Regions from separate parts of the [Limnothrix rosea] IAM M-220 genome, predicted to be linked through region 2. Evidence: predicted binding sites of a transcription regulator. Region 2 holds the regulator's gene; each other region holds the start of a gene.

The links. Region 2 encodes NtcA, which controls nitrogen genes in cyanobacteria. Its sites were predicted from a motif close to TTTGTANCNNNNGNTACAAA; they were not measured.
Region 1: urtA (urea ABC transporter substrate-binding protein) is a predicted target of NtcA. The motif match lies at 3,775-3,794, and genes of this name have one in related genera.
Region 3: NIES208_RS08285 (DUF4278 domain-containing protein) is a predicted target of NtcA. The motif match lies at 2,701-2,720, and genes of this name have one in related genera.
Region 4: NIES208_RS03840 (DUF3155 domain-containing protein) is a predicted target of NtcA. The motif match lies at 4,119-4,138, and genes of this name have one in related genera.

The regions. Positions count from the first base shown of each region.
Region 1 covers NZ_MRBY01000040.1:16,704-24,745, reverse strand. The annotation lists gene NIES208_RS14120 (ABC transporter permease) at 1-303, opposite strand, end outside; gene NIES208_RS14115 (DUF4330 domain-containing protein) at 331-864, opposite strand; gene NIES208_RS14110 (hypothetical protein) at 998-1,870, opposite strand; gene NIES208_RS14105 (DUF4126 domain-containing protein) at 2,061-2,651, opposite strand; gene urtA (urea ABC transporter substrate-binding protein) at 3,902-5,233, shown strand; gene NIES208_RS14095 (ABC transporter permease) at 5,352-6,530, shown strand; gene urtC (urea ABC transporter permease subunit UrtC) at 6,548-7,732, shown strand; partial or broken gene urtD (urea ABC transporter ATP-binding protein UrtD) at 7,832-8,042, shown strand, end outside.
Region 2 covers NZ_MRBY01000002.1:110,493-118,534, reverse strand. The annotation lists gene rsmH (16S rRNA (cytosine(1402)-N(4))-methyltransferase RsmH) at 1-451, opposite strand, end outside; gene fabI (enoyl-ACP reductase FabI) at 586-1,362, opposite strand; gene ntcA (global nitrogen regulator NtcA) at 1,636-2,364, shown strand; gene NIES208_RS01805 (DUF3084 domain-containing protein) at 2,422-3,792, shown strand; gene NIES208_RS01800 (pre-16S rRNA-processing nuclease YqgF) at 3,931-4,356, shown strand; gene NIES208_RS01795 (NAD(P)H-quinone oxidoreductase subunit J) at 4,450-4,971, opposite strand; gene ndhK (photosynthetic/respiratory NAD(P)H-quinone oxidoreductase subunit K) at 4,973-5,704, opposite strand; gene ndhC (photosynthetic/respiratory NAD(P)H-quinone oxidoreductase subunit C) at 5,695-6,057, opposite strand; gene NIES208_RS01780 (ABC transporter substrate-binding protein) at 6,281-7,726, shown strand; gene NIES208_RS01775 (hypothetical protein) at 7,830-8,042, shown strand, end outside.
Region 3 covers NZ_MRBY01000015.1:51,882-59,923, reverse strand. The annotation lists gene NIES208_RS08295 (YqaE/Pmp3 family membrane protein) at 84-242, opposite strand; gene NIES208_RS08290 (serine/threonine-protein kinase) at 646-2,061, opposite strand; gene NIES208_RS08285 (DUF4278 domain-containing protein) at 2,246-2,671, opposite strand; gene NIES208_RS08280 (ATP-dependent Clp protease ATP-binding subunit) at 2,889-5,351, opposite strand; gene NIES208_RS08275 (DUF565 domain-containing protein) at 5,483-5,845, opposite strand; gene NIES208_RS08270 (DUF3611 family protein) at 5,872-6,477, opposite strand; gene NIES208_RS08265 (Uma2 family endonuclease) at 6,643-7,341, shown strand; gene NIES208_RS08260 (YcjF family protein) at 7,406-8,042, shown strand, end outside.
Region 4 covers NZ_MRBY01000006.1:5,306-13,347, reverse strand. The annotation lists gene NIES208_RS03860 (ATP-binding protein) at 1-435, opposite strand, end outside; gene NIES208_RS03855 (SpoIIE family protein phosphatase) at 439-2,085, opposite strand; gene NIES208_RS03850 (response regulator transcription factor) at 2,188-2,898, opposite strand; gene NIES208_RS03845 (cofactor assembly of complex C subunit B) at 2,995-3,534, shown strand; gene NIES208_RS03840 (DUF3155 domain-containing protein) at 3,756-4,088, opposite strand; gene NIES208_RS03835 (sensor histidine kinase) at 4,392-5,690, shown strand; gene sbcC (exonuclease subunit SbcC) at 5,698-8,042, opposite strand, start outside.

The DNA of each region.
Region 1 (8,042 bases), on a different contig from region 2:
TAGCAATACATAGTCCAGTGTGCCGTCCTGGACTTGCTTCACAATGCGGTTGAGATTGGGGGACAAAAATGTTTGAGAAATACCCTGTAAAAAGGTAAACATTCCTACCACCAGCATGGCCTCTTGCCACGTCCACCCGGCAAATTGATAGCCTGTGCGATAAAACAAAAACAGACTAAATAAACTCCCGGCCAAATTGCCAGCACTACTTAACGCCGCAATCACAAAGTTGAGACGATACTCTAATTCTGCGGCGATCGCCGTTGCCCAGAATAGTTTTAAAATTCGCCAATATTTCAGCATCAATTCCGCAGATTTAGGGAGTCCGAGTTATTCTTCGACAGCACGAATATCAATAACGCTACCGTTAAAGTCGTAGTTATAGCCTTCTAGGCGCAGGGTATGACCCACCTTTACTTTGTTGTTGCCAAAGACAAAACCGTTATCGGTGAGCTCCGCATCGCTGGTCAAAATAATGGAAAGATCCGTAATATTTTCAATTTCAGGGCGGGGATCTTCTAGGGCTTTTACAGTACCGTCAGGCTGGGGAACCGGGGTCGTGCGGGGTAAACGCTCGATGGATTTAATCCCAATATTGGCAAAGGGTTGGTTGCGAATAACCACGGAGGTGGTCTCCGATTCGCGAAATTCTTCCACAAAACGATCTGGATTTTTGACGCTCAGTCCCCGCACTAAAAGCTCCACTTCGACAGTTTTGACATTGGCACCGATTTGCGCCACTGACCCCGAATTACCGGGCAAAAAGAAGATGCCGAAAATCACCGCTAAAGTAATGGCGATCGCCCCGACATCAAGCACACTAATTTTGCCGAACAAACGTCCTTTAGAATCCAGCAGAGCCATAACTTAAGGGAAGACAAAAAGATTAACGCAGCTATTATAGAGCCTTGCGGTGGCGCAATAGACCTTACCCATAATTCGTAAGCTCAACTATTGAGACTTTTTCTGCAGCACCCAAACGCCTGTTACTTAGCCCTTAGGAAAAACGAGCGAGATGATTCCGACGGCGTACATCCATCATTTCCACCAAACTCTTGGGTCGTTGTCGCTGGGCATTTTTCGCGAGGGTTGCTAGATAGTCAGCGCGGGAATGTTTTTGCTGCTCTGCTGGCTGTGGATCGATCACAGGCTCAATTTTTAGGGTGGGCGGCTGAACGGTCTTGGGGGTAGAAATTTTGAGGGGAGTAATGGGGGGCACTGCCACGACGGGAATTTTGGTCACAGGCGCAGTAGCCACGGCTGCTGTTTTCATTCTTCTGCGCACGGGTCGGCGAGTCGATGGGCGTGACTGAACTTTTGTGGGTGATGTGAGCTTATACAAAAACAAAGTGATCACAGATGAACCGGAGATACAACTAACGGCGATCGCCCAATAAACCCAGTCAGGCACATCATTATCTTTGGGCATGACATCCACAGCTGGCGGTAATGTCGGCGGTGCTACGGCAATGGTTTCCGCCACAGAGCCGCTCTCGATGATGCCATCAGCCGTCACGACAGCATCCGATTCAACAGCAACAAGGGAAACCACATCCGCTGAAAATTCCGCAGGTTCGCCAAAGTAGCCGACACCCAAATCAACGGCTGACCATACATCAGGGGTTTTATCTGCTTTCACATCTTCCGGGGCTGGCGCAAATATGTGTTCCTGCTGCTTCATGGCGGCGATCGCCTCCAGCATCGGGTCAATAAGAGGCAAGCGTTTTTCTGGATTAACAAGAGCCGACAGACCAAGAAAACCCATAGTCACCATGGCAACCCAAGCGCCACCGAGCAAAAACAATCGCTCCGAATGTAACGGGGGTTCTAACGTTGCCGATGCTTTTTTCCGACGCTTCTCAGACACCATAACTTTCGCTTTCCAGCCTCACACAAAAAACAAAGAATTAGTTCAAAGATATTATTTTTCTTCTAACAAACTAATGATTAGCAACAGTTAAAAGTAGAAAAAATGAACTATTTTTATGCCGAACAAATGTACTTTTTTACTTCGTTTTAGCAACAATAAAAAGAACTTGATCACAGCATAGCGAAGAAACCTAAAGTTGAGAATTGTTCGATGTAGATTTGTCCCGAAAAATGCGACCTAATCGCTGTAAAGCCAACCCCAAAACACCAAAAACCACAAAAATAGCCAGTAACGGCACAGACAATGCCAGCAAAGATAGTACGCCCGCACTAAGAACCTCCGTTGTTGACATAATTGGATTAGCCATACCGCCTGTCATGGCCGTAGATGCGCCCCGCGTCATGACCGTAAATCCCTCTATGATGCCTGCTGTACCTCCCCCGGCGGCAATGGCGATCGCCCACTGGAGTAGCGGTTCGATTTCTGCCACAGCACCAAGACTGGCCGACATTATTAAAGTTCCGATGGCGATCGCCGTTGGCATCTCAATCGCATCCAGCAAATTATCGACAACCGGAACATAATAGGCCAAAACCTCAGCCACTGTTGCCGCAGCAAAAGCAATCAGAGCAGTATGCGTACCCATCCAAGCAAAATTTTCACCGAGACTAAAATCACCATAAATAGCCCCTGCACTCATCACCAATGGCGGCACAAAAATCCGAAAACCACAGGCCGCACTTAAGGTGATACCAATACACAAAGCCAGCAAAATATCCATATTGCAACTACCGAAAATTTAAACGCCGCGAGAAAATACTCCCTACACTGTGATTATAGAAAAGAAATTCCGCGGTCTCTTGTGACTAAAACCAAAGAAAAACTTCAAGCACCTTTGGGATCTTTCCGCAATTTTCTGCCACACAGAAAAGATTACAAGCCTACTTTTCGAAAATCTATCACAACAAGAAAGAACCAATAAAAAAATCAAAGCAGCGTCAACAAATGGCTGATAAAATCAACTCTAAAAAGTGAAAACTTGACCAGTAAACCGTTGAATCACACTGATTTGATCACAGCCAACAAACAAGCTTAAAACTCTCAAAACCCTAAACTTATCACCACATTGGCCAATCTTTTCAAAACAGCAAAGGACTGAGCTAGGAAGATCGATGACCAAGGCTCGCAAGATAAAAATAAAAACCTTGGAGTTTAAAAGTCGAGGCTTTATCAATAGGTTTCATTTACTTCGCTAGAAGCTCACAAATCTCCAACTTTGTAGACCTAAACATACTGACTTTGACTATATCCGCCTGAGTCCAATCAACTTCATCGCAGATGATTCATAAAATACCTTATAAAGTACTCATCTTTGAAGATCAAGAAATATTTTATTCCAGCTATTTGAGTAGAGTCTTTTGATAAAAACCCCACTTCGAGATCGTTAATGAATCTAAACTGTGTGCCAGTACTCGGACATTGCGGTGACTAACCGACTACCACATCGCTCAATAGGTCTTGTTCATATGCAATTGTCTAATGCCAACTGACTGACTGATAAAAAAATCCGCCTTGTACTCCACTGGCTCCGTTGCGAGACGATGACATACTGCCTCACTTTCAATAGCTCTGCCTGTACAGCATCTAGGCTATACAACTGAAGTCCTTGGTCTACCATCGATCTAGGGGCACTCGGCAAATTTCTAGGATATTATGTGGAGTACATTCCGTCGAAACTAAGTAACTATGCTTAAAAGGCTACCTGTGGTTATGGACTCTGAAAGACCTGCGAGGATCCCTTAGTTTGCCTGAAACGAAAGGGCGATCGCCCATGGATATTTTGTGATGAGCCTTTAGTGCGATAAACGTAAATTACTATGACATTCGCCTCCAGGAACTCCACTTATGTATCACAAGCTACTTTTTTTCCCAAGACTGGCTTCTAAACTTCAATTCTTAAATGTAGCTTAAACCAATATTTAATATTTTCTCCTCACCGCACACTACACACACTTGAGATCAAAAGAAATTATGAGTAATCTCGGAAGACGTAAATTTATCCTTTACAGCTCTGCCGCTCTCGGTTCCAGCATCCTCCTAAAAGCTTGCGGTACACCCGAAGAACCCGCGACTCCTGATTCTGAAGCGACCGAAGGTTCTGAATCCTCAGCACCGGAAGCCAGTGGTGACACCATCAAAGTCGGTATTCTCCACTCCCTCAGTGGCACAATGGCCATTAGTGAAACGACCGTTGTAGAAGCAGAAAAGCTTGCAATTAAAGAAATTAACGAAGCTGGCGGTATCGGCGGCAAAATGATTGAAGCCATTATCGAAGATGGTGCTTCTGACTGGGATGTCTTCAAAGAAAAAGCAGAAAAACTGATTGACCAAGATGGCGTTGCCGTTGTTTTCGGTTGTTGGACTTCTGCCAGCCGTAAGGCCGTTAAGGACGTATTTGAGTCCAAAGACCACATGCTTTTCTACCCCGTACAGTACGAAGGTCAGGAATGTTCTAAAAATATTTTCTATACAGGTGCCGCGCCTAACCAACAGATCGAACCTGCCGTTGACTGGTTGCTTGAAAACAAGGGGACAGACTTCTTCCTCGTTGGTTCTGATTACGTTTTCCCCCGCACAGCAAATACAATCATCAAGGCTCAGCTAGAAGCCAATGGTGGCAACACTGTCGGTGAAGATTATCTTCCCTTGGGGAATACGGAAGTAACGCCGATTATCTCCAAGATCCAAGCGGCTCTTCCTGATGGTGGCGTTATTTTTAACAGTATGAATGGCGATAGTAATGTTGCTTTCTTTAAGCAGATTGCCGATGCAGGTCTTACGCCTGATAAGTATCCTGTCATGTCTGTCAGTATTGCAGAAGAAGAAGTTCGTCAAATTGGCCCTGAGTACTTGACGGGTCATTATGCGTCTTGGAACTACTTCCAAACGGTTGAGTCTCCTGAAAACGAAAAGTGGGTTGCAGACTTTAAGGCTGAATATGGTGAAGACCGTGTAACGAATGACCCCATGGAAGCGGCATACATCATGGTTTATCTCTGGAAGCAGGCTGTCGAGCAGGCTCTTGAAGGTGGTGCGGCTGATGCTTATGATCTCGAAGCGGTTCGTGCAGCGGTTATTGGTCAAGAGTTTGCGGCTCCCGGTGGTCTGGTGACGATGAATGCCAATCACCATCTATCGAAGACTGTCCGTATTGGTGAAGTCCGTGAAGACGGTATGTTTGACATTGTCTGGGAAACTGATGGCCCTGTCACTCCCCAAGCTTGGAACCAGTATGTTGAAGCGACTAAGGGCTTTGCTTGTGACTGGAGTGATCCTGCTAAGGGTGAAAAGTACGAAATCTAAAATCTGTTTAAATTGAACAGTTGAAGTGAAGCTGTGACTTGATACTTGTTGTTGAGTCCAGCTTTGTTGTTATTTACATCATGGCTCGGTAAAGTCCTAGTAGATTTTTTGAGAACTCGTGACTGAACTTTTAATTGGAATTTTTAATGGGGTTAGCATTGGCTCTGTTTTGCTAATCTCGGCGCTAGGTTTGGCGATCGCCTTTGGTTTGATGGGGGTCATTAACCTCGCCCATGGTGAACTGATGATGCTAGGGGCATATACCACCTTTGTTGTCCAAAATGTATTTAGGAGTTTTGGCGAAGGTTGGTTTGATTTTTATATTCTGTTTGCGATTCCCTGTGCTTTTCTGGTCGCGGCGGCGGTTGGTTTTGGTTTGGAACGGGGAGTGATTCGTTTTCTTTACGGACGTCCCCTTGAAACGCTCTTGGCGACTTGGGGTGTGAGCTTGATTCTTCAGCAATTTGTGCGCAGTGTGAATTGGGCAATTATCTTTGGTGTCGTGATCTTTTTATTGAAAGATGTGTTTCGCTGGTTGCTCCTCAAGGTTCTAGCTGTTGCCTCTTTGGATAAGCAAACTGTGCGGAGTTGGCTAAATCGCCTCACTATTCCTGTGGCCTTGGTCGTTGCTGGGATGACTATTGTTGCCACTAATGCGACTCAAAATGAGGCCCTAACGAAGGCGTGGTTTAGTGCCAGAAATGTCGATGTCACAGCGCCTCAATGGTTGCAAGGTGGTATTCCGTTTGGGACGACCCAGTTGCCCTACAGCCGTATTTTTATCATTGTGCTGACGCTCATTTGTTTAGCGGCAATGTATTGGTTTTTAAATAAATCCAACTGGGGTTTACGGATTCGTTCAGTGACTCAAAATCGTGAAATGAGTTCTTGTTTGGGGATTCCCACGGCGCGTGTGGACTCTCTGACCTTCGCCCTTGGTTCTGGTTTGGCGGGCATTGCTGGGGTGGCGATCGCCCTGCTGGGTTCTGTCGGGCCAAACACCGGACAAAACTATATTGTTGATGCCTTTATGGTGGTGGTCGTTGGTGGTGTCGGTAATTTATTGGGCACAATTTTAGCTGCTTTGGGGATCGGCATTGTCAATTATTTGATTGGCTCTGGTACCTTTGTCACCCTGTTTACCTCTATCCAAGCGCCGCAATTTTTACTTGATTTGTCAATCTTTTTCGCAACGACAAGTATGGCGAAGGTCATGTCCTTTGCGATTATTATTGGCTTCCTCCAATTCCGTCCGGCTGGATTATTTCCACCGAAGGGACGAACTGCTGAACTGTAACTAGATATAAATACAAAATAATGAATGTATGTCTAAGCCGACGGGATAAACAAAAACAATCACGCATTCGTCTTTTCATCGAAGCGGGTATCATCATTGCTTTAGTCATTTTAACGATGGTAATTTTGCCCCTTGTATTACCAGACTTTCGCTTGAAATTAGTGGGTCGTTTTCTCTCCATGGCGATCGTGGCACTAGGAATCGATCTTATTTGGGGCTATACCGGCCTTCTAAGTTTGGGGCATGGTATTTTCTTTGCCCTTGGGGGCTATGCCTTTGCCATGTATCTCAACTTGCAATTGCCAGAAGGCGAGATGCCAGAGTTTTTTATGCTCTATGGTGTCGAAAAGCTTCCAGCATTTTGGCAACCGTTTAGCTCGTTGCCTTTTACTCTCATTGCTCTGGTGGTAATTCCCGGTTTTGTGGCGGGTGTTTTGGGTTACCTTGTCTTTCGGAATCGCATTAAAGGCGTTTATTTTTCGATTATTACCCAGGCGGCCTTGCTGGTATTTTTTAATTTTTTTAATGGTCAGCAAAAGCTAATTAATGGCACAAATGGTCTGAAAACTGATACGGCAATCTTCTTTGGGCAACGTGTTGGCGATCCTTCCACACAATTGATTTTCTATGAATTAACCATTGTGACTCTGTTGCTGATCTATCTACTTTGTCGCTGGCTAACTAGCGGCCGCTTTGGCCGTTTACTTGTGGCAATTCGTGATGATGAGACCCGTGTCCGTTTTACAGGCTATGACCCTACTTGGTTTAAGGTGGTTGTCTTTGCAATTTCTGGGGCGATCGCCGGCATTTCTGGGGCTTTTTACACAGTACAGAGCGGTATTATTACCCCGAACTTTATGGAAGTCTCCTTTTCCATTGAGATGGTAATTGCCGTTGCCGTAGGCGGTCGTGGCACATTAATCGGTGCAATCCTCGGCACGATGCTTGTGAACTTCGCGCGGATTTACCTTAGCGAAAGCTTTCCCGAAATTTGGCTCTTTTTCCAAGGCGCACTGTTCTTGATTGTTGTAACCGTATTACCCGATGGTATTGTCGGTTGGTTTAAGGATGTTTTTTGGGTACAGGCAAAGCGAATATTCGGCGTGGATCAGCCCGTCACTTACCCTGCCATTGACGAAGATCCTGAAGTGCAAAGGGAAGGTGAAAAAATATTCGCTGACGAAGAATCTCAAGTGCCCTAGTGCGCCATTCGCTCCCGTTAACTCTTTTGTTTGTTAATTTTTGGCGATCGCCATAGATCGACACCATTACCCGCTTCCATTATCGAAATTACAGCCACCATGTCCGAAAATATCCTTGAAATCAAAGATCTAACCGTAAGCTTTGACGGCTTTAAAGCCCTAAACAACCTCAACTTTACGATGCGTAAAGGGGAACTACGAGTCATTATTGGCCCTAATGGTGCGGGTAAAACCACATTCCTTGATGTCATTACAGGCAAGGTACGACCAACAATGGGAAAAGTCCGATTTAAAGGCAAAACCATTAGTG
Region 2 (8,042 bases):
ATTCATAAAAAATGTCCGCCAAATCTTTTTCGCCATAACGGTTGACGATATCTGCTGCCGACAGATTTTGCCGCTGATCCATGCGCATATCCAACGGTGCATCCATCCGAAAACTGAAGCCGCGATCGCCTTGATCAAATTGCGCCGAACTCACCCCTAGATCTGCAATGATCCCGTCAAACTTTTGACCAAAAGGCTCGAATTCTGCAAAATTACTCCGCACAATCTTGAGGCGATCGCCAAATCCCTTTAACCGCACCGAAGCCGCTTCAATAGCCATCGCATCCCGATCCACCGCTGTCACTCTACAGGTCGGCGATCGTTGCAAAATCAGTTCCGTATGACCACCACCACCCAGCGTCACATCCAGATAATGCCCATCATCACGAATATCCAGCCCATCAACTAGCTCCTCCCGCAATACCGAAATGTGAACAAACTCTTCTGGCATATCTTTACCTAACGAAAAATAAAGTCCCCCTAGTCATCCTAGAGGAACCCAAAAAAAACTGATATCTGGTCACTGATAACTGGTCACTGATAACTGGTCACTGATATCTGGTCACTGATAACTGACACCTGACCCTACATACCCATAATTTCGTAACCAGAATCCACATAAATAATCTGACCCGTGATGCCACTAGACAAATCACTACAAAGGAATGCCGCCGTATTGCCCACTTCCGTTTGAGTCACCGTCCGTCGCAAAGGCGCAGTCGCCTCCACATGGTGAATCATATCCAGAATGCCCCCCACCGCCGAAGAAGCCAACGTCCGAATCGGGCCAGCAGAAATACCATTGACGCGAATATTACTAGGGCCTAGATCCGCCGCAAGGTAACGAACACTCATTTCCAGCGCAGACTTCGCCACACCCATCACGTTGTAATTAGGAATCACTTTGACACCACCAAGATAAGTCATGGTGACGATCGCCCCCCCATCCGTCATGACTTCCTTTGCACCACGAGCCAAACGCGTAAGAGAATAGGAACTAATATCAAGAGCCGTCTGGAAACCAGCCCGGGAAGTATCACTAAACTCACCCGTTAAATCTTCACGGTGGGCAAAAGCCAAACAGTGGATGAGGATATCGAGCTTACCCCAATCTTGTTTGACCGCTTCAAACACTTGATCCACCTGCTCATCGTCCTGAACATTACAAGGCAGAAATAGCGTGGGATTAAGGGGCTCAACCAGTTTGCCGACTTTTTTCTCAAAACGACCTTTATCGTCGGGTAAATAAGTTACGCCAATGTTTGCGCCTGCCGCGTGGAGCTGTTGCGCAATGCCCCAAGCAATAGATTTATTATTTGCAATCCCTGTGACAAGGGCGTTTTTTCCAGTTAGATCAAGCATAAAGGTTCCCAAGTTTCTTAAAAATTCGGTCGAGCTAGAGCGAGTCCCATTACACCAATAGACCCCCTAGCCATTCGCTACTTTACGGCAAAACAGTGCAAAATCTTCAGAATCACAAGAGACATTGCCCTGAAAACCATAATTAATTTGAAGCAAAAATTACAAAGTACTATACCAGAGTAAGATTTAGTTAAGAGAATTCATCGTCATACTAAAGTCCCCACCAGTAAGTGTATTTTCCCGAATGGGGGATATCCTTCCAGATGTGAGTCTATGATCTATAACTCTGATACTGCCCAAAGCGATTTTTATCCGAATCAAGTCCCTGAATTACCCGTGAATCAAATTACTGATCTGGCTGCTGCTTTCCGACAATTCCACAGTGGCCCATTTCCTCCCGTTGTTGAAAATTATGATCGCGGTAAAACGATTTTTTTTCCTGGTGACCCGGCTGAGCGGGTTTATTTTTTATTAAAAGGTGCGGTGCGTCTCTCCCGGGTGTATGAAGCTGGGGAAGAGATTACGGTGGCGTTGCTCCGGGAAAATAGTGTGTTTGGTGTGTTGTCCCTGTTAACGGGTCAAAAGTCGGATCGTTTTTATCACGCAGTGGCCTTTACGCCTGTGGAGCTTTTGTCTGCGCCGATTGAACAGGTACAAAAGGCGTTACAGGAGCATCCTGAATTGTCGATGTTGATGCTGCGGGGACTGTCTTCGCGGATTTTACAAACGGAGATGATGATTGAGACTTTAGCGCACCGGGACATGGGATCGCGTTTGGTGAGTTTTCTGTTAATTCTCTGTCGCGATTTTGGGGTGCCGACGGAAGAGGGGATCCGTGTGGATCTGAAGCTCTCTCACCAAGCGATCGCCGAAGCGATCGGGTCAACGCGGGTAACGGTGACGAGATTACTCGGAGAACTGCGCGAAAAAAACATGATTTCGATTTATAAGAAAAAAATTACAGTGCATGACCCAGTAAATCTGAGCCAACAGTTCGCTTAACGCTACAGTAATAACGTTACGGTTGTATTTGTGGTGTGAGACAATTTGTGTCATTAAATGACTAGTGCTTTTGTACTGATATTTTCGGTCTTGATACTAGGCGGTATCCTTGCGGCTTTGGGCGATCGCCTTGGTAGCAAAGTGGGTAAGGCTCGCTTAAGCCTGTTCAATTTACGCCCCAAACAAACTGCCGTAGTGGTCACGGTAATGACGGGTACAGTGATTGCTGCTAGTACATTAGGGTTACTATTTGGTCTTAGTAAGTCCCTACGCCAAGGGGTCTTTCAGTTGGACAAAATTTTGGCGCAACGTCGCCAAGAACTGGAGGAGATTACTGATGCGAAGCAACAAATCGAGGCAGAACTAGACTTAGCCCGCCAAGATCAATTGGCGGCTCAAACTGAGCTAGAGGGTATCGAAGCAAAGTTTGCCACGGCCCAGTCCCAGCTCACTACTTTCCGGGATCAAGCCGCTCTTCTAGAGGAAGAGATTGAAGCGCTTGCGGCAGAGCAACGGGATTTAAAGACACAGCGGGATCAGCTTGCGACCCAAAGTGAAATGTTACAGACTAAGGTGAGTGAGCAAAACGAGATTATTGAAGCGCGTTCTAGCCAAATCGCCTCCCTCGAATCCCAGCGCCAAGGGCTACAAAATGAAATTAATAGTCGCGATCAGACCATTGCCAGCCTTGACCAGGCGATCGCCGACAAAGACCAAATTTTACAAAATGTCGAGTCCCAGATCTTCCGATTACAAGAACAAATCGATATTTTAGAAGCCAGCTACATCAATTTTCGCAGCGGTAATGTTGCCCTCACAACGGGTCAAGTATTAGCCTTTGGTGTCGTACGAATTTTAGACCGTGACGTGGTCAATCAAGCCGTAGATGAACTACTACGGGAAGCAAACCGCAATGCCATTTTGGCCACAAGGGGTCGTAATCCTGACTTTGATGAGCGAGTGGTACAAATCACCAACACACAGGTTCAAAATCTCGCTGACGAAATTGAAGATGGACGTGACTACGTCGTACGCTTGTTAGCTGCCGGTAATTATCTACAGGGAGAAAGTCAGGTGCAAGTCTTTGCTGATGCGGTCTTGCGAGAAGACGTTTTTGATGCCGGTGAGGTGATTGCGGCCATTTCACTAGAAAACCTCAGCATCCAAAACCCCACAGCCGCCCGTCAACCCATTGATTTTCTTTTAGGGGCGGCGCAGTTCCAAGCGCGTCAAGCCGGTATTCTGGGTGATATCCAAGTGAGAGACGGTGATCTTAGCCATATTATTGCCTTTGCCGATGCTATTAATGAGTCCCTTGAACCAGTCACTGAAATTCGGGCGATCGCCATGGAAGACACCGATAACGCCGGCCCCTTAAAACTCGAACTTGTAGCTCTAAGCAATGGTAAAGTCGTATTTAGACGCTAAGTTGATAAATAACAGCAATATGCAGAAGAATCTGCCCTTACAGCCATGCTAAATCTGTATCCATAGAAATAACCATTGCTGAACATTGTGATTTGGGGTGCTGATCACAGTTGAAGATAACTCAAGAGACTAGCTGCTATGACCATATATTTAGGATTTGACCCCGGACGCGATAAATGTGGTGTTGCAGTAATGGACGATGCCACAAACCTGTTTTACCACGAAGTCATTCTTGCCGATGCTGTCCTAGAAACGGTGGAATCTCTCCGTAAAACCTATGATTTTTCATTACTAATTATGGGAAATCAAACAACAGCACAGCAATGGCAGCAGCGCTTACAAACCGAAATTTCTCCACCATTGGCGATCGCCCTTGTGAACGAGCGCAACAGTACCCTAGAAGCCCGGGAGAGATATTGGGAGATGTTCCCGCCGAGCTTTAGACAAAAACTACTACCCAAAGGTATGCGATTACCCCCACGTCCCATCGACGACATTGTCGCAATTCTGCTCATTGAACGCTACCTTGAATCCCTGCAAAGTCCCAATATAACCAAACTCTAAAGCCAACATTGAAAAAAACGTTCAAGAAAAAACACCCCCATCACAGAGGTGCTTTGCAAAATTCCAAAAACTAACAAGCGCCGAGATTAGACCCTAATATGCATCCTGGAGCTCATAAAATTCCGGCGAAACATAATCCTTGCGCAACGGCCAACCAATCCAATCTTCCGGCATCAAAATACGCTTCAGATTAGGGTGACCCTCATAAACAATGCCAAACATGTCATAGCATTCCCGCTCTTGCCAATCAGCAGCCTTCCAAATCCAGTAAACAGAAGGTAAAACCGGATTTTCACGGGGCAAAAATACCTTGATGCGAACTTCTTCCGGGTCAGTCATATCATCACTAACCTTGGTCAAATGGTAAAAACTGACAAGCTCCTTACCCGGACCAATATCATAGGCACCTTGGCATTGAAGATAATTAAAACCAAAGGCATATAGCGCAGTACAAAGGGGAATAAGCAGCTCCGCATCCACTTTGATGATTTCAACACCACTATGATCCGGCTCTAAAGAATCATGGGCAAAGCCATTTTCTGACAAAAGTTGAGAAACAGCACCAGCTTCGACGATCGCCGTTTCTTCAGTATTTGTCTGTTGCTCTTCTGTCATGCTAGGCCTCCTCTTTTTGCTTTGATGTCAATAATGCCGGGGGTACTGGCATGCCCATGGCTTCTGTTAATTCGGCAGGGGGGTTATTCCAAGTATCTTGTCCCAAATAATTGCCCGTTAAAATCGGCTCAACGACCTTCATATTATGGGTTGTGCTGTAGTAGCGGTGGGTTTGTTCCGTTAAAACAGAACGCTCTTGAATGGTCTCGTTAGAAACCTTTTTGCGGAGCTTCACGATCGCATCAATAATCGCCTCCGGGCGAGGTGGGCAACCGGGAATGTATAGATCAACGGGAATGAGCTTGTCAACACCACGTACAGCTGTGGTGGAGTCACTACTGAACATACCGCCAGTAATCGTACAAGCCCCCATAGCAATCACGTATTTAGGCTCAGGCATTTCTTCGTAAAGACGTACAAGTGCCGGTGCCATTTTCATCGTGACTGTCCCTGCCACAATAATCAGGTCTGCCTGACGGGGACTCGAACGGGGTACTAAACCAAAACGGTCGAAGTCAAAGCGGGAGCCGAGGAGAGCTGCAAATTCGATAAAACAGCAGGCTGTTCCATATAGTAGGGGCCATAGGCTAGAAAGTCTTGCCCAGTTGTAGAGGTCGTCAACTGTGGTGAGAATGACGTTTTCGGATAAGTCTTGGGTGATCTGCGATCGCCCCATGGGATTGAGTAGCTTATCCGCTTGTTGTTGTTCAAAAGCAGGGGAATTCATGACCATTCTAAGGCTCCTTTTCTCCAGGCGTACACAAGGGCAATGACAAGAATTGCGATAAAGATGAGTGCTTCAACAAAAGCTAAAAGGCCGAGCTGGTTAAAGGCAACAGCCCAGGGATATAGGAAGACTGTTTCCACATCAAAAACCACAAAAACTAGGGCAAACATGTAATAGCGGATATTAAATTGAATCCAGGCACCACCAATGGGCTCCATGCCGGATTCGTAGGTAGTTTTGCGCTCAGGGCCGCCACCTCGCGGTCGTAGGAGCTTGGAAGCGGTGAGGGCAAGGACAGGGACTAGGCTACTGACGAGTAGAAAGCCCAGAAAGTATTCATAGCCGGAGAGGATAAACACAGATCGGGTAATACCTCGTAGTTGTGACTTGGAATTTTACGTTCTTTTTAGTATAAGACTTCTCTTGGCGCAGTTATAGGTATCTGCACTCAAAAATTGGCCAAAATAGGTGGGTTTCTGGCAATTTTTTTGTTTTTTTCAATTAGATCTTCTTGTTTTACTGTTAAGGAAAGCAAAAGTTTGGCAAATTATTCGCGTATTGTGCCGCAATTTGAGGTGGGAAATGGCGCTTAAAGGCTCGAAATTTGATTGGCGGCTAGGGGGACTATTCGGTGTTGCTCTGTCGGTTGTTGGGGCAATCGGACTGTTTGGTCGGCCTGATCTCTCTGGGATTTTATGGCGATCGCCGGAAGCGGAGTCTGTTGTTTACTTTGATCGTCCTGCAAGGGTGAGCGAAGGAGAACAATTAATTTTGGCAAATTACCATAGTCCTTTGAAGGATGCGGGTATTGTGGCCTATCGCGAGGGAAACTATAGCGAAGCGGAAAGGTTGTTTCAGGATTCTTTATCTGTTGAGCGTGATCCCGAAGCGTTAATTTACTTGAATAATGCGCGGGTGAGGCAGGAGGACAAATATTTAACGGTTGCTGTAACTGTGAATCTTGCTGATGATCTAGAAGTCGGTGTCGCTAAGGAAATCTTAAAAGGTGTTGCTCAGGCTCAGAAGGAATTTATCGAACAGGGGAATAATCTCAAGGTTGTCATTGGTGATGATGATTCTAATGTTGAATCGGCGATCGCCCTAGCGAATAAATTTGTCGCCTCGTCTGAAATTTTAGGCGTGATCGGTCATTACAGTAGCGCCCTGAGTTTTGAAGCGGGTCAGATTTATCAAGATGCGGGTCTTGTGATGATTACCCATACAGCTGCAGCACCTGATTTGACGAATATCGGTGATTTTATTTTTCGAACAGGGCCGAATAACCTGTACTTTGGGGAGGCGATTGTTGACCATGTTGTCAATGAATTTCAGGTTGGGAAACTAGGGGTGTTCTATAGCAGTAAAAGTCCCTACAGTAGCTCGTTGCAAAGGGTTGTTGTCAATAAATTAGGGCAGCATGATGGCACTGATGTTGTGGTGATTGATGCTGATCGCCCAGGGTTTGATGTGGACGAGGACTTTAGTATCTTGGCAGCAGAAAATGTTGGGGCGATCGCCCTTCTCTTGGATCGATATACCACGCCCCATTCTGTCGCAATCATCGAAAAAAATAACCGTGCCCTACCAATAATTTCCGGTGATGATGCGATTGATAACGATTGGCAAACCTCTGCTGAAGCTGAGGCCAGTCTGGGCTTAGTTGCGCCGGTTCCTTGGCATGCTTTAACCAATCCCTCGGCTTTATTCCCGGTGGATTCGCGGGATCTCTGGATTGAAAACGTCAGCTGGCGTACCGCGATGGCCTATGATGCGACCCGGGCTTTATTAAAGGGACTGCAAGAAGCGGCGGAGTATGAACGTCATGCTGTGCAAGCTGTTTTAGCTGATCCTGATTTCGTGACCCAAGGGGCTGCTGATGAAATTATTTTTTCGGACAATGGCGATCGCCAACACTCTTTAAAAATTGTCAAAGTCGTGAGGGATGAGCGTTCTGAAAAAGGCTTTGATTTTGTTCCCCTTGATGTAGATAGCGATGTTGCAGCTGAGTTCCTCGAAGGCCAAAACTAGCGTGAAACCGGATGCAAATCTAAGGAATCATCGCTGTGAGGATGCCGAAAGCCACGACAATCGATACAATCTTTAAACGATTCTATTGTTGTTGTCTCAACCTATGCTTAGCGAGTTTTTACAGTTTCAGATTCCCTTTGACCCCAGTACCGTCGCGGGAATTTGCCTATGGGCATTTGCGCTGTATATCGGCATTGCCCCCTTGCGTGAAGGCATTACGGATGGGCTAGAACGCTGGATGAATTGGGCAGAGCGATCGCTGTATTTTTCGGTAGAGGAATACAACAAAGATAAAGAAATTCGTGAGTTAAAAAGT
Region 3 (8,042 bases), on a different contig from region 2:
AACAGTCGAAACAGCGAACATTAACTGATGTTTTTTAAATTTTTACTTTTCCTTCTCGCTAAATATGCCTAAATTTTTAAGCATTAGCGTCTTGCAATAATCCAAATGGCGTGGACGATACCGGGAATGTAACCCAACAACGTAAGCAGAATATTAATCCAAAACTGGGGGCCAATACCAACTTGTAAGAAAACACCTAAAGGAGGGAGAAAAATGGCGACAATAATCCTAACAATATCCATTGATTTTTTTATTGAAATATCTATGTTCAATATTCACAATAGACTAGGTTTATAGCCTAGTCATGTATAGAGAAGTATAAGAAGCCCTACCCCGTCCGATATAAATTATCCGTTTTGAAATATGTTTATTTCTTTGGGATTTTTCTTAAAAAAATACAAAATGCCGCTTTAATCAGTTCTGAGAGAAAGCAAAGACATTATCTGAAAGTCTTGTGCTGAAAGAAATATAGCCTTTTTCGCCTAGATGATATGGTTCCTTTCCTAAGATGACTGAAATCTCGTTTAAATTTACCTGACTAATTTATATGACAATTTTCATTCAACGTTTTTCCATTAATTTCCTATAAAAAAGAGTCAGAAAAAGGGCATTTAAAAAAGGCAAAAGAAGAAAAATATCAATATTTTATAATTTAAAACGGTAAATCGTTTCTCCGTCAGGCGATCGCTGAACATCACCGTTAAATTCTTTTACCCGAGCTTCAAGATATCGCTGGGACTCTTTGCCTGATAGCTTAGATGTTTGCGCAAATTTCAGAATACTAATTTCGCCTTGGTTCGCTTCAATGGCGTGGTAAAAATTTTGTCGCAACCAATCAGAATCAAATTTTTCTTTACGCACCCGTCGATGCAAACTGTACAGCATCCAGCCCCCTGATGCCGTGAAAGGCAAACCGAAAATGATGAGAGCTGCCATGGCATTTTCCCGCTCCTCTTGGGGCACGGACATATTATTCATTTCAAAGGTGGCATAGATACTAATGGGCAAACCCATGATCAAAAATGAGATGCCAACGAATCGCTGAAACCCTCGAAAGGCAACCCTCGCCCAGTGTTTTTTTGGTGCAGCGATAGGGGCTTGGGGAGATTTGGCGAGATGAACTTGTGGCTGGGGAATGTTTAGGGCGGTTTCTGGAATACTGTCTTGCAAAACAGTTTGATGATTTGAATTTAAGGCTGTTGGCGCAAGGTGAGAAGACTGTGAAGAGAGGGCGGCGATCGCCTGTTTGACCTCCAGCGCAGAACGATACCGTTGCCGAAAATCATAGCAAATCATCCTATCGAGAATGGCAGCAAACTGGGGCGAAACCTCCGCATCCTGTCGCCACATAATTTCAGCCGTATTGGGATCTTCATAGAGCTCATCATTAGTGTTGTAGCCCATGGGCGGAATTTTGCCCGTTAAAGCCTGCACAATGATCATCCCAATAGCATAAACATCACTACTGAGCTTTGGTTTACCGCGTCCCTGTTCACTAGACATGTAGCCCGGTGTGCCAATGATTGTGCCCATTTGCGTTTTCCCCTGAGCATTGACCTGCGTGGCCGCGAGTTCCTTCACCGCACCAAAATCAATCAAAACAACTTTGCCATCCTGTTGCCGTCGAATTAAATTAGCAGGTTTGATATCGCGGTGAATTACCTTTTGCCCATGGATAAAAGCCAAAGGCTCCAACACACTTTCAAGGAGGGCGATCCCATAGGCTTCACTTTGTTTTTTGCCCACTATAATTTCCTTTTCCAGACTATGACCCTCGACAAAATCTTGCACCAGAAAAAATTCTTGATTTTCCTCAAAATAAGCTAGCAAATGGGGAATTTGATCATGATCCCCCAAACGATTTAGCAGCTGTGCTTCCGATTCAAAAAGTCGCCGCGCCACCTGTAACGCTTCTGGGTTGGTAAAACTTGGCTTAAGCTGCTTGACAACACAAACTTTATTAAATTGCTTAATATCCTCTGCTAGGAAAGTTTGGCCAAACCCCCCAGCTGCAAGAGATTCCCTAATCTTGTACCGTCCGTCAAGAAGTTGCCCGATCATAATCACCGTTTACAAATATTGCGCCAAAACCACATAACCCTATTATGAAGCAGCATCTAAATCTACAAAGAAAAATTTCAATGTTGCGCTTAAAAATAAAAAAAAGAAAGCCACAATGACTTTCTCAAAAAAACTATGAAATTTATATACTTAATCGGACTTAATCGGAGCTTGGGGCGATCGCCTAATGGGAAGCCCGTAGATTATGAGATTCTTGTCTAAGCAAATTCACAAGATGCTGATCACCACTAGCCTGAGCAGACTGAATACGACGCTCTAAACTCCGGCGCATATTTTCAAGATGTACTTGGCGCACATCCTGACTCATCAACTGCGAAAGCTGAGGTAATTTTACCGGACAAGACGGTGCTGGAGCCTGATGACCAACAGAACGCTCCCGCAAAGACGCTGGAATGACCGATTGCATCGTTGAGTACAAATTGCCACGGTAGTGCAGAAGTACAGATTCAGACTCCGGACGTTTAATTTCACTAGCAACACAACGACGGTGAGTTACTTGGCCACGATATTTGCCGAGAATATTTCCTTCTGTCACTTCTAAGGATGTTGGTACGTGCTCGTAAGAGACACCACGATATGTCAATTTCATATTTTCCTCTTCAACATTCCATAACTATTTCTGTAAATATTGTTACATTAACCACCTTAAATTTGCATTTATATCAGGAAAAATTTATATTTGCATCATTTTTCATAACGATTAGGCACAAAAAAAAGGAGCCGTAAAGCCCCTCTTATTTTATTCAAGTAATTTGTCTATGGGACCTAAGCCATACTCAGATGAGATGACTGAGGCCATCAACTCTTTAGGCCTGCTCTACAAGTTCAGGTTTGCGCTCTTCTTTACGAACAGCAACCTTACCTTCTTCACTAATATCGACAATAGCTGTGTCACCAGAACTAACGCGACCAGAAAGAATTTCCTCAGCAAGGACATCCTCTAGGAGACGCATAATGGCTCGACGTAATGGACGCGCGCCGTAGGCTGGGTTATAACCTTCCTCGACAAGACGTTCTTTAAATTTGTCAGTAACTTGTAGCTCGATCTCTTGCTCTGTTAGACGCTTAAAGACATCCTTGAGCAGAATCTCGGAGATCTCCTTGACTTCTTCCTTGTTGAGCTGACGGAATACGATGATTTCGTCGAGACGGTTCAAGAATTCAGGACGGAAGTATTGCTTCAATTCCTCATTTACAAGGGAGCGAATCCGGTTGTACTGGGACTCAGCCGCATCATCACCGAACTCGAAACCGAGACCGCCACCACCTTTCTCAATAACCTTGGAACCAATATTGGAAGTCAAGATAATGAGGGTGTTCTTGAAGTCAACGGTACGACCCTTCGCATCAGTCAAACGACCATCTTCAAGGATTTGCAGAAGCATATTGAAGATATCGGGGTGTGCTTTTTCAATCTCATCAAAGAGAATGACGGTATAAGGACGACGACGAACGGCTTCAGTGAGCTGACCACCTTCGTTATAGCCGACATAGCCTGGAGGGGAACCGATCAACTTGGATACGGTGTGACGCTCCATAAATTCGGACATATCCAGACGAATCATTGCATCCTCAGAGCCGAAGAAGTAAGCTGCCAAGGATTTGGTGAGCTCGGTTTTACCCACACCGGTAGGACCAGAGAAGACGAAACTTGCAATGGGACGGTTGGGGTTCTTGAGGCCAACGCGGGCACGACGGATCGCACGGGATACAGCTCTCACGGCATCTTCTTGACCAATTAAACGTTGGTGCAAAGTTTCTTCCATATTGAGGAGCTTGACGGATTCGCTCTCGGTGAGTTTGTTGAGAGGTACGCCTGTCCAAGATGCAACGATGTGGGCGATCTCTTCGGCATCAACGACTGCGTCGATGTCAGTCTTTTTCTCTTTTTGGCTGGCGGCGATCGCCCGAATTTCTGCCTTAATAGACATTTCGCGGTCGCGCAGTTCACCGGCTTTGTCAAACTCTTGGGAACGCACTGCTTCATCCTTGTCTTTGAGGACACCCCGCAGTTCCTTGTCTAGCTCTTTTGCTTCAGCAGGAAGTTGGGAATTGATGAGGCGGACGCGAGATCCAGCTTCGTCAATAAGGTCAATGGCCTTATCGGGGAGGAAGCGATCGCTGATATAACGATCTGCTAATTTTGCTGCTGCATCGAGTGCCTCATCAAGGATTTTGAGCTTATGGTGTTGCTCATAGCGTTCGCGGAGACCAAAGAGAATTTCGATGGTTTCTTCAACGGAAGGCTCACCCACCATGACGGGCTGGAAACGACGCTCTAACGCGGCATCCCGTTCAATGTGCTTGCGGTACTCATCGAGGGTAGTCGCACCGATACATTGCAGTTCACCACGAGCCAAAGCAGGCTTGAGGATATTTGCGGCATCAATGGCACCTTCCGCTGCACCAGCACCAATCAGGGTGTGAACCTCGTCAATGACAAGGATGACGTTGCCAGCTTGGCGCACCTCATCCATGATTTTTTTGAGGCGTTCCTCAAATTCACCGCGATACTTAGTACCTGCAACGAGCAGACCGATATCAAGGGTAACCACGCGCTTTTCTTCGAGGATATCTGGGACATCACCAGTGGAAATGCGCTGGGCTAGACCTTCGGCGATCGCCGTTTTACCAACCCCCGGCTCACCAATGAGTACAGGATTGTTCTTCGTACGGCGACCAAGAATCTGGATAACCCGCTCAATCTCTTTTTGACGACCGACAACGGGGTCAAGTTTACTGTCCTTTGCCAACTGCGTTAAATTTGAGCCAAACTCATCAAGAGTCGGTGTTTTGTTGCTGCGGGAGCCACCGCTACCAGCTGCGACCTCAGCGGTTTCACCCAACATACGGATAACCTGGGTTCTTACCTTAGAAAGATCAACACCTAAGTTTTCAAGGACTCTAGCTGCAACTCCCTCACCTTCCCGAATGAGACCTAGCAATAAATGTTCAGTGCCGATATAGTTGTGACCGAGTTGACGGGCTTCCTCAAGGGATAGCTCTAAGACTCTCTTTGCTCTAGGTGTAAAAGGAATTTCTACGGCAACAAAGCCAGATCCCCGTCCAATAATTTTTTCAACTTCAATGCGAGCATCCTTGAGATTGACTCCCATAGACCGGAGTACCTTTGCGGCTACGCCAGTACCCTCACCGATGAGACCGAGGAGGATTTGCTCCGTACCAACGAAGTTGTGACCAAGGCGACGAGCTTCCTCTTGGGCAAGCATAATCACCTTAATAGCTTTTTCTGTGAAGCGTTCAAACATGATCTGTTTTTGTACCTGCTGCTAGTCCCGTATGTAAGGTTGATTCTAACACAGGGTAAAATTTTGGTTTCGCGCTCCTAGAACGGTTTTTGATTCGGTTTATACTCCTAGGCAGCGTCCGGTAACATTCGCTACGAACCGATCTCTAGGGCTTCGACAATGAGGCCGTACATTAAACCAATTTTAAAGACGTTAATGAGTTCAAAGGTGAGGTTCCTGCCTTGGTTAAGTTCTTCGTCTGGCGATCGCCGCAACCATCTCGGACGTTTGTAATAAAGGCGGCTCATCACTTCAAGAATGACTAACAAAATACCTCCAACCACGGGATCCCAAGCGGCAGTTTGTCCGGCAGTTGTCGGTACAACGGTTCCAATAAAGTTACCGAAAAGCAGACTAATGATAATAAGGGCAAAACGTCGCCAAGGATTTTGGAAAAATTGCCCAAATTTTACGAGACTGTCGTCAAACAGGGTGTTGAGTCGGGTACGCTGCATCTTTAAAAATTACCAGTAGTCAAAATTTATTTGTTGAGTTGGTTGAGGAGCCATAGGGCGACGACGATGCCGGTGAAGTGTGAGGCGATCGTGTGGGTATTGGCGAGGATAATAAAAAGGTCTTTGGGTTGGATGAGCTGGGATGTGTTCGAGAAAACCGCCCCTTGGGGAATCGTTAAGGCTTTACCAATGACTAAGCCGACAAATGCTTCTGCGCCAATAATGGCGGACATCATGCCTAGGAGATTGGCGAGTAATCCGAATTTGATAGTCTGCAAGGTATAGGATTTTTTGGGGCGTAGGGCATTGTCATCGACGAGCATTAACCGGGCAATGGTTTTATAGCGAAAGAAGAAAAATATACTGACGACTAAAGCCACAATGCCGCCAGCTGCACAGAAAACGCCAAAGGTGCTGCCTTGGCTGAATGTTGGATCTTGTTGGGCGGCAGCGGTATTATCGCCACCGACGAGGCTAGCACTGGCAAAGAGCAGGATTAAAGCGGCAACGACACCTAAAACAAGTTGAACCCAAAAACCAATGTTTCCGGCAAATCTCAGGGTTGCGGAGGCGCGCAGGATAGCGATGGGGATTGAATTCCCGGTTAAGGCTCCTGATGAGGAACGTTTCATAAAGGGTTTTGTCGGTTGTTAAACGGCTTTTTCTTGATCTATTTTGTCATAGGTTCTTTGCTTTCTAGTAGTCTCGATGGGAAATCGGGGGGCGATCGTCTGTCTACATTTCCCTAACAAATCTCTCGGCTAGAATAAAAAGCAATCTCATAGAGACTCATGGCGATGGTGCAACAGTTCTCTCCAGACTCGACGACGGGCAAAATCAAATATCCAGACAGTGACGGGCAACCGATGGCAGATAATACGTTGCAATTTCAGTGGATTGTTACGATTAAAGAAAATCTCGAACTGCTCTTCGCCGATGATGAAAATGTATTTGTGGCAGGGGATCTACTGTGGTATCCCATCGAAGGTGATAACAAAACTCGCCGTGCGCCGGATGCAATGGTCGTTTTTGGTCGCCCCAAAGGTTATCGCGGTTCCTATCAACAATGGTTAGAGGGTAATATCCCGCCACAAGTTGTCTTTGAAATTCTGTCGCCGGGTAATAAATTGCTTGATATGCAACTAAAACAGCGATTTTATGAGCTGCATGGTGTCGAAGAATATTACCTCTACGATCCTAATAAAAATGATTTGGCGGGATGGCTGGCTCAAGAGGGAGTTTTTAATGTCATTGAGCCGATTGATAATTGGACAAGTCCTCGTCTCGGCATTACTTTTACGCTCGCAGAAGAAACACTGAGTATTTTTCGACCGGATGGAAAACCATTTGTTTCTTTCCAAGAAATGGATCAGCAACGTAAAAATGCCGAAAATAATTTGCAGGCAGAACAGCAGCGACGGCAAGATGCTGAAACAAAACTAGCTAAGTTGCAAGAAAAAATGCGGTCCCTAGGGTTAGACCCCGATGAAGTTTGACTCTCAGCAGCGGCAAAAGGACAGGCTATGATAATCGTTTAATGTTTGTGTCTGTCGGCGGTTGATGAATCCGATTCGGTTAACGCTATTTTTTATTGGTCTCAGTGTGGTGCTGGGGCTAATTTTGTGGTTGATCAATTCGCTGTATCGTCTTTATCTTCAGGTTTCGTTTACTGCGCCGTTTCTGGCAAATATCCTGATTTTGTTATTGATTGGCTTAATCGGGCTGATTTTATGGACATTTGTTCGCTATTTCAATCTTTTTGGTCTAAATAAATCGCGCAAGAAAAGAGTGCGTCGGTCGGTCTCGACTCCGGATATCCCCCAACTTCCTACTGAAAAAACTGAGGTCGCGGCAGCGAATCTTCAGGTGGTGCAGCAGCAGGTTTCGCAAATTCAGGACGAAGTGGCTCGCAAAGTGCTGTTGGGGCGATCGCAGGAAATTCAAGCCAGTTTTGAGCGGAACGAATTACAAGTCGCAGTGTTTGGGACAGGTTCGGCGGGGAAGACTTCTTTGGTGAATGCCATGATCGGCGAGATTGTCGGCAATGTGGAGGCAACGATGGGTACAACGAAGTTGGGAAAACAGTTTCGTTTAAAGCTCAAGGGATTAAAGCGCGACATTGTGATTACGGATACGCCCGGTATTTTGGAGATGGGTGAGGCGGGTGTGCAGCGGGATGAGCTGGCGCGGGATTTGG
Region 4 (8,042 bases), on a different contig from region 2:
GCCTGCCGCATCACTGCCTTTTGACGGCAAACGCGTTTCCAGCTTTAAGCAATTTTTGCCATTCACTTGGAGCTGATATTCCACCCGATCCATTAACCGTTTCATAATTAACCAACCGTAGCCGCCCTCCTGACAAGTCCCCGGCTCTGGAGGTAGATAGGTCGATAAATCAAAACCGTTGCCAGAATCCCAAATCTCTAGGGTGCAATCTTCACCTTTGAGTTCTAAACGTAGCAAAATAGGAACTTCTGGCTGTTCCTTATGGGCGTGGCGCACCACATTAGAGTAGGCTTCCACAAGGGCAAGGCGAAGGCGATTTGATTGTTTTGTCCAATCAATGCGATCGCCTAATTCTGCCTGTAGACAATCTAAAAGCCATGTCTCAACGACAGTCAAAAATTTTAAATCACTAGGAATTTGGAGTTCAGTACGCATACCTTACATGACCTCCAAAGAAATAATGGTTTGGTCGTCTTCCTGCTCAGTGTAGGTCGATTCATTAAATCGTTCGAGCAGCTCATACAGATCAAAATGCTCAGGATTTTGCTGGATTAAACGCCATAGACCTTCTTGATTGAGCATATTATTACGCTCTTGGCGGAGTTCTGGCTTCGTGACCGTCGCTTCTGTAATGCCATCACTCGTAATCAATAAAACATCGTGGGGTCGTAAATTGAGGACACCAGCTTCTGCCTGCCATTCCGGCAAAATACCGATGGGAATGCCCCGCCGTTTGAGATAGGTGGGTTGGCTATCAGAAGAAAGCTCTTGGTGAGACCATAGCATCGGATAAATGTGCCCAGCGTTGGCGTAGATCAGTTTTTGTGTTTCTGCTTGGTAGCAAGCCACGACCATTGTAATAAAACAGTTGCTATTAAATAAATCATCTGCCATTGCCCGATTGAGATTCGCCAAAATTTGTTCTGGGGCAGGGGGCGTTGTTTGATTCAGTTGCTGCCGTAGGGTTGATAGGGCGCTCGCCATAAATAGGGCAGCGGGAACCCCTTTGCCGGAAACATCACCAACGGCTAGCCAAAGGTTACCATGGTTGTCTTGACAGGCTTCAAAGAAGTCTCCCCCGACTTGGCGTGCGGGTAGGCAATAGCCTTGCACTTTTGCGACATCGGATTTGGGGAGGGTTTGGGGTAAAAGATTATGTTGGATCTGGCGGGCAACTTCTAGTTCGCGGTGGATCTGCTGGGTTTGTTGCTGAATTTTTTGGTATAGCTTGGCTTGGGCGATCGCCAGAGCCGACTGTTCAATGACGGCATTGAGAAGTTGGAGATCATTATCAGTCCAAGGTTGCTTTTCGATATTGTGCCAAAAGGTGAGGACTGCGTAGGTTTTCTGCTTCCAAATCAGCGGTACTGCCAGTTGTAACCACGACTGATCCGTCACGCATAATTCTAGTTGGCGATCGCCACTAGATAACGCTTTTTCCGTTAAGCCAGTATCTTCATCTAAAGGCGGCTCTGGCTGGGGGTGGGCAAACTTTTCTGGCGACAATTGAGGCGGTTGACCTTCCATCACTGGATAGAGAACACCATAATCAGCACCAAAACTTTCACTAAGTCTTGCCACAATCGTTTGTAGCGTACTTTCATAATCTAACGATTCCCGAATTGCTCGAATTAAAGAATTAACCAGCTCTTCTTGCCGCAATGAGCGTTCCAGCTGATTTGTGCGCTGCTTCACGACCTCATAAGTCTCTGCCGCCTGATGAATCGTTGACATCAAATCATCGGGCTTCCAAGGCTTCGTAATGTACTTAAATACCTTGCCGGAGTTGATCGCGCCAACGAGATCCTCAACATCCGTATAACCAGTCAGTAAAATCCGAATCGTATCAGGATAAGTCTCCACCGTGCGACTGAGAAACTCAGTGCCATTCATGACAGGCATGCGCTGATCCGAGATGATAATCGCCATCTCCCCTTCTTGCTCTAGAACCTCTAGAGCTTTTAAAGCACTGGTGGCACGGTAAACCTTAAATTCGCGACGAAAAGTACGATACAGCAGATCAAGATTGTCGGTTTCGTCGTCTACGACCATTAATTTAAGTTTATTGGTATTCGAGACGCTCATAGATTCCAAATCTTAACAATTGATCGCATCAAGTCTTAGTCACTTTCCTTTGCTACCAATCGTATCTTTCTTCTCACAAAATGAATAAACCGACTAAATAAATTAACCAACTAAGCCAGAACGTAGCGCCCTAACCGCGGCTTGGGTACGGTCATCGGCACAAAGTTTGTTCAAGATATTACGAACATGGGTTTTCACAGTACCGACAGTAATAAACAAACGTTCTGCAATTTCTGAATTACTACAGCCATCAACAATGAGCTGTAAAACTTCCAGTTCCCGCTCCGTCAATGGTGAACTTTCCAGCAGCTGCTGATCCTCAGGGGATGTTGCCTGAATGGCAATGGTTGCTTCCGTGCCGTTACCGGGCAGTTGTACTTGATTGAGGACAATGCGGGCGATCGCCGGGTCGATCCAACTATTACCCGAATAAGTCGTTTTCACCGCTTCCACGAGATGATCAAAAGTGACATCCTTCATACAGTACGAATCCGCACCCGCCGCAAAGGCCGCCAACACCGCTTCGCGATCATCTTGCAAAGTCAAAATCAAAATTTTAGTTGTATCGCTACCACCAGGGCTTTTTTCTAATTCTTCCTTAAGCTGTCGCGTCACTTCAACCCCATCAAGCTCTGGCAAACCAATATCAACGATCGCCAAATCCGGTTTTAAATCACGTAACAACTTCAGCCCATCAGCACCATTGTTCGCTTCTGCCAATAGCTCAATATCAGCACATTGCATCAGAGATGTCCGCAAACCAATCCGTGTTAGATCATGATCTTCGACTAAAACAACGCGAATTTTTCCCATGGGTATATCAGAACTATTTCCCCAAAATATAACATGATCGATATACATTGATAGGGATACCTTAGACGGATCTTGTCGTGATTTTTCCTGAAAACCGTGCTTGAACAATCTGCAATTACTTCAACCCTAATGTTGACCCTCCTACTCATGGTTGGTCTGTTTTTCTTTATTCGCGCCTCCCTAAAAGACCGTACCGAACAAATGGAGTTTATCGCGACGGAGCCGGAAGAATCAGTCTTTGAAAGACTCCAAACCTATTTTGAAAAACGCGCCTATCAAATTACAGATATAGATGGCGTGAATAATGTCGTTACCTATCAAGGTTTTGTCCCGCCCAGTGGATTTCTCGCCGTCTTTCTCTCGCTATTGACAGCTCTAGGTCTAACCTGTGTGGCCTTGGTTTTGGCCTTGCTATATCCCCCGGTCGGATTTGGTTTTCTTGGTATTACCCTATTGGCACCGGCTGCGGGCTTCTTCTATTGGAAACGGGCTGGCAAAATGGAAAAGGTTGTTTTACAAATTACAAAAGAAACACCCATTACAGAGACACCGACCCAACGCATCCTTGTGACAGCCCACCGTGATGAGCTGATTCTCCTGCGTCAAGTTGTGCCTTATCGCCTGCATGAAGCCTAGGCAATGTTGTTTTTCCTACTCCGCGGAGTAATTGTTTGCCGGCACAATAAAAAATCCTAGTTTATACAACTAGGATTGCTTTACCAAGGGTTTCTTTTTGTTTGCGTTCTCTGGGAAATATTCCCTGACCAGATTTATGTCACTGAATCTGGGTCATGGGTGGGTACTTACAGGGAAATGCAATAAAAAAATAGTGAAAGATAAATGAACAATGCCCTGACTTAGGCTTTGCTGGAAGCTGCGACTTTGGCTTCAGATACTTCGTTGTCGTCGGTATTACAAAGCACTCGCAGACTGGGGAATAGGAAATGATTCTCCTCAACGTACTGGGCACCAAATAATCCTTTTTCCGCCCAAAAATAGCGGTCTGTGGTGTGCTCGTTACGTTTGACAATGACAACGGCGGGGGGAACAATGCCGTTAGCCGCAATGTGTTTGCGTGCTGCGGTTACTGGTTTGTCTTCGCCACTCTCGATATTGTACTGAGGGACACTCTCTAGAATCTTTCTTCCTTCCTGACGACGGCGACTTTTACGTTTACGTTTTCTTGCCAACCCGATACCTCCTAGTCTTGCTTAAATTCGACTGTAACAAAGGTCACAGAATTTCGAGCAAAGTATATCCGGAACAATTTTTAAAAGCAAGTTAAATTTGAAAAAAGTCGTAAAAAAGTGACATTTATATGGTAGGGGTTTTGCTTGCTTGTCCGACACCATGGAGTTTTGGTGCAGGGTATAAATAGAATGTTAAGTTTCTCTGCGATCTGCATCAATTGTGTTGGATGCGGAAAAAGATAAGTCCGAATTATGATGTAATTCGCAACTGATTACGATTGGATAGATTTTCGGCGATCGCCTATGACCACATTTCCCCAATTATTGCCGGTGGGTGTCGAGTTTACAGCCCTTTGTCAGCAACAGCTTCAGCTGTTGACAATGAGTTTGGGTGCGGACTGGAGTGTGTTGTATTTGGCGCAGCCCAACCACAATGATCAAGAAATAGAGTTGCAGGTGGTGAGTTCTTATCCGGAGCGTGTCTTGAAGGCTGATCATGAAACGGTGTTTGCTGGCACCAATGATGTGGCGACTCTTATTGATCAAACATTGACGGCGGGGGAGCTGGCAGGTACGGGGTTTGCGCCAGAGAGGACTGAGGCGATCACGGATTCTTCCACGGCGTTTCCGTTATTGCATGAGGATTTGATTTTAGGGATTTTGGCGACGGGACGTGCGGATCGTGGTTGGCGATCGCCGGAAATTGCTCAGATTGAGATGATTACGAAAAGTTTGAGCTGGGCTTGTGTAATCGATCAGCAAAAAAGTTGGACAACCCAGCAGCTAACGCAACAGCGACATTTACAGGAGGTGGAGCAGGAGCATTTCCATGATTTATTGCACCAACTGCGAAATCCCACCATGGCCATTGGTACGTTCGGAAAATTATTGCTCAAGCGCCTAGAGATGGATGATCGTAATTATGCGGCGGCGGCGGGAGTGGTGCGGGAGAGCGATCGCCTGAAGGACATGTTGCATCAGTTTGGGGAGGAGGTTAATTTCCTTGATGCGCAAATTCAAAGGTTGCCGTCGGGTTCGCTTTTGGCTTTACCACCGGATAAGTTGTCCTCTGGGTCTATGGCAAAGACTGGCACTTTAAATTTGGCGCAGTCGATTCCGCTGACGATGATTGACCTTGTACAGCTCCTCCAACCCATTATTGAGTCCATGGCGGCGATCGCCGCTGAGCAGAATATCACTTTACAGACAGCCATTGCCTCGGATGTGTTTCAAGTGTGGGGTAATGCCCAGGCGCTAACGGAGGTGATTTCAAATCTTGTTGAAAATGCCATTAAATATACGCCTTCCAATGGTGTGATTCTGTTGCAGTTACAGCGGATGGGTGAGGCGGTGCAATTGTCTGTACATGATACTGGCTACGGGATTCCGGCTCAGGATTTAGATCAGATCTTTGAGCGGCACTACCGTGGTGTGCAGGCTGAAAGTGAAATTCCGGGCACGGGTCTGGGCTTGGCGATCGCCGCAGAATTCGTCCACAAAATGGATGGGGATTTAGAGGTAGATAGTCCCTGTTTAGGATTACCCACAACAGATGAACTGCCGGGCAGTACCTTTACGTTGTGGCTTAAAGCTGCCAGTTAATTAACGTTTAGTTGCTGATGCGAAGGAGGGAGCCTTGTTTACTTTTAAAGACTTCGATGCGGCTCTGGAAGGCTTCTTTAAATTGGGGAATGTGAGTCACGGCGAGAATACAGGCAAAATCGTCGGCGATCGCATTGATGGCTGCAATGAGTCGGGCGCAACCTTCGGCATCTTGTGTGCCAAAACCTTCGTCGATGACTAACATTTGTAATGCCATGCCAGAGCGTTGGGCTAGGAGTTTGGCGAGGGCGAGGCGAATGGAAAAATTAATCCGAAAAGCTTCGCCACCGGAATAGGTTTCGTAGGGGCGAGTTCCCCGTGCATCGGCGATGACGATATCGAGGGTATCAATCATTTTCGACGTGATTTTTTTGCGGGTTCCTTTGCGAGCTTTTTGGGTGAGAAATTGCACATGAAACTGATTACCCGTCAGGCGCGACAGGATTTGATTGGTTTCTGCTTCCAATTGCGGGAGGGCATTTTCAATTAATAAAGTTTGAATGCCATTTTTCCCGAAAGCGCTGCCTAGCTCTTTATAGATGCGGTGTTGACGGCGAATTTCGGCGAGTTCTAGTTTGCTGTCTTCGTATTCATCGGCAAGGGTTTGGAGTTGTTGTAGGGATTGTTGCAGTTGACCTTGGTGAGCCAATAAATGATCAAGTTCTTGGCGGCGGTGCTGGATTTGGGCTTCCAACTGTTCGATTTCACTACCATGATCCGCAAATTTGGCGATCGCCTCTCGTGTTGTTTGTATTTGCGTTTCGATGTGCTCGAAATCTTTGTGACAAGCTTGTTGGGCTTGTTGGAGTTCTGCAAGGCGCGTTTCTAGTTGAGGGTGGCGGGCGATCGCCTGCTGTAGTTCTTGGTGACGCAGTTGCCACACTTGGGCATTACGAATTTGTTGGGTTAAGGCTTGGTGCTGTTCTGGGTTGTAATCGAGGGCGGTAATCTGGGCAGCAATGTGTTCTAGTTGCGTTTGCAGAGGGGAATGGGCACGCAGTTGCGCTAACTCTTGTTCCGTTTGCTGGAGTTGTGCTTGCAATTCCGGTTGTTGCTGCTGAATTTTTGCTAGGCGGTGGGTGGCATCATCAATTTTGCTTTTACGGATTTCTGCCCAGCGCCATTTTTTTTCATCTTCGCGGGCGATCGCATGGCTCCGTTCGTCGTAGCGCAGAGTTTCTAATTGAGTTTTAACTTCACTCAGTTCTGCCCGCAAATCCTCGGCATAGGCCTCAAGGTTCAGCGATCGCCCTAGTTGATTGATTTCGACTTCTAGGCTTTGCAGGGTTTTTTGAATATTGTTGTTCCGCTCTAGCTCCGCCTCAATTTTGAAAAATTGCTGTTCACAAGCAGCGTAATTATCCAGCTCAATTTTTAGTTCGCCCAGCTCAGTTTCAAACTTGCTTAAATCTTGATCACACCGCAAAAGTTGTTCTTTTAACCGCCAAATTTCGGCTTCAGTGGCCGTTTGCTTGTCCTGAGTCTTCTGGATGACATGCTCGCGATGGTTATGGTCAAGATCTTGATCGCAGAGGGGACAGGTGGCATCTGGCGTTTGTAGCAGACTGAGTTTTTGTTGCAATTCCTCTAGCTGCTGGTGGCAATTTTGCTGACTCGCTTGCAACCGCTCTTTTAGTTGTGCCTGCTCTAAACGCTTGTTACGGACGCGATCCTGGTAGGTTTTCTTTTTGTCCAGCTCCACCAGTTGCGCGTCTAAATGTTGCAACTTTTCCCGCTGTTCGGGGATTTGGGCAATTTGCTGACCCAGATTTTCCCGGTCATTGGATAAAGACTCTAGGCGAACTTTGAGTTTTTCTGAGGCTTGCACGATTTGGTTCTCAAGGGTTAAACGGCGCTGTAATAACGGCGAAACTTGGTGTTGCAAACTATCGAGGCGATTTAACTCTACCCGCGCTTTTTCCAGTGAAACGAGAGCTTTTTCAATTTTTGGTGCTTCAGCAATGATTTTTTCTTCTTCGCGTTGTCGCTGCCCTAAATCCTCTAAGCGTGCCTGCGTCCGCCGAATATTAATTTGCAACGTGCCTTCCTGTTGCTGGAGCTGTTGCTCCGTTTGTTGATATTGCTGCTGGAGTTCTTGGTACTGGCGAAATTTGGCAGCGAAGGCATCTTCTGCGGTTTGCAAAGCTTGCCAATGGTCAAATTGTTGATTAATCGTTTCAGCTTGGTCGAGTAAAGCTTGATTGTTCGTTAATTCTGCCTGCGATCGCCCTAAATCTTGACCTAATCTGGCTAGCTCTGCCTCACGCCGTTGTAAATCCTGCTGTTGCAACGAGAGTTGCTGCTTCCATGTCTGCCGCTGATGGGCAATTTTTTGGAGTTCTTTGAGTTTGT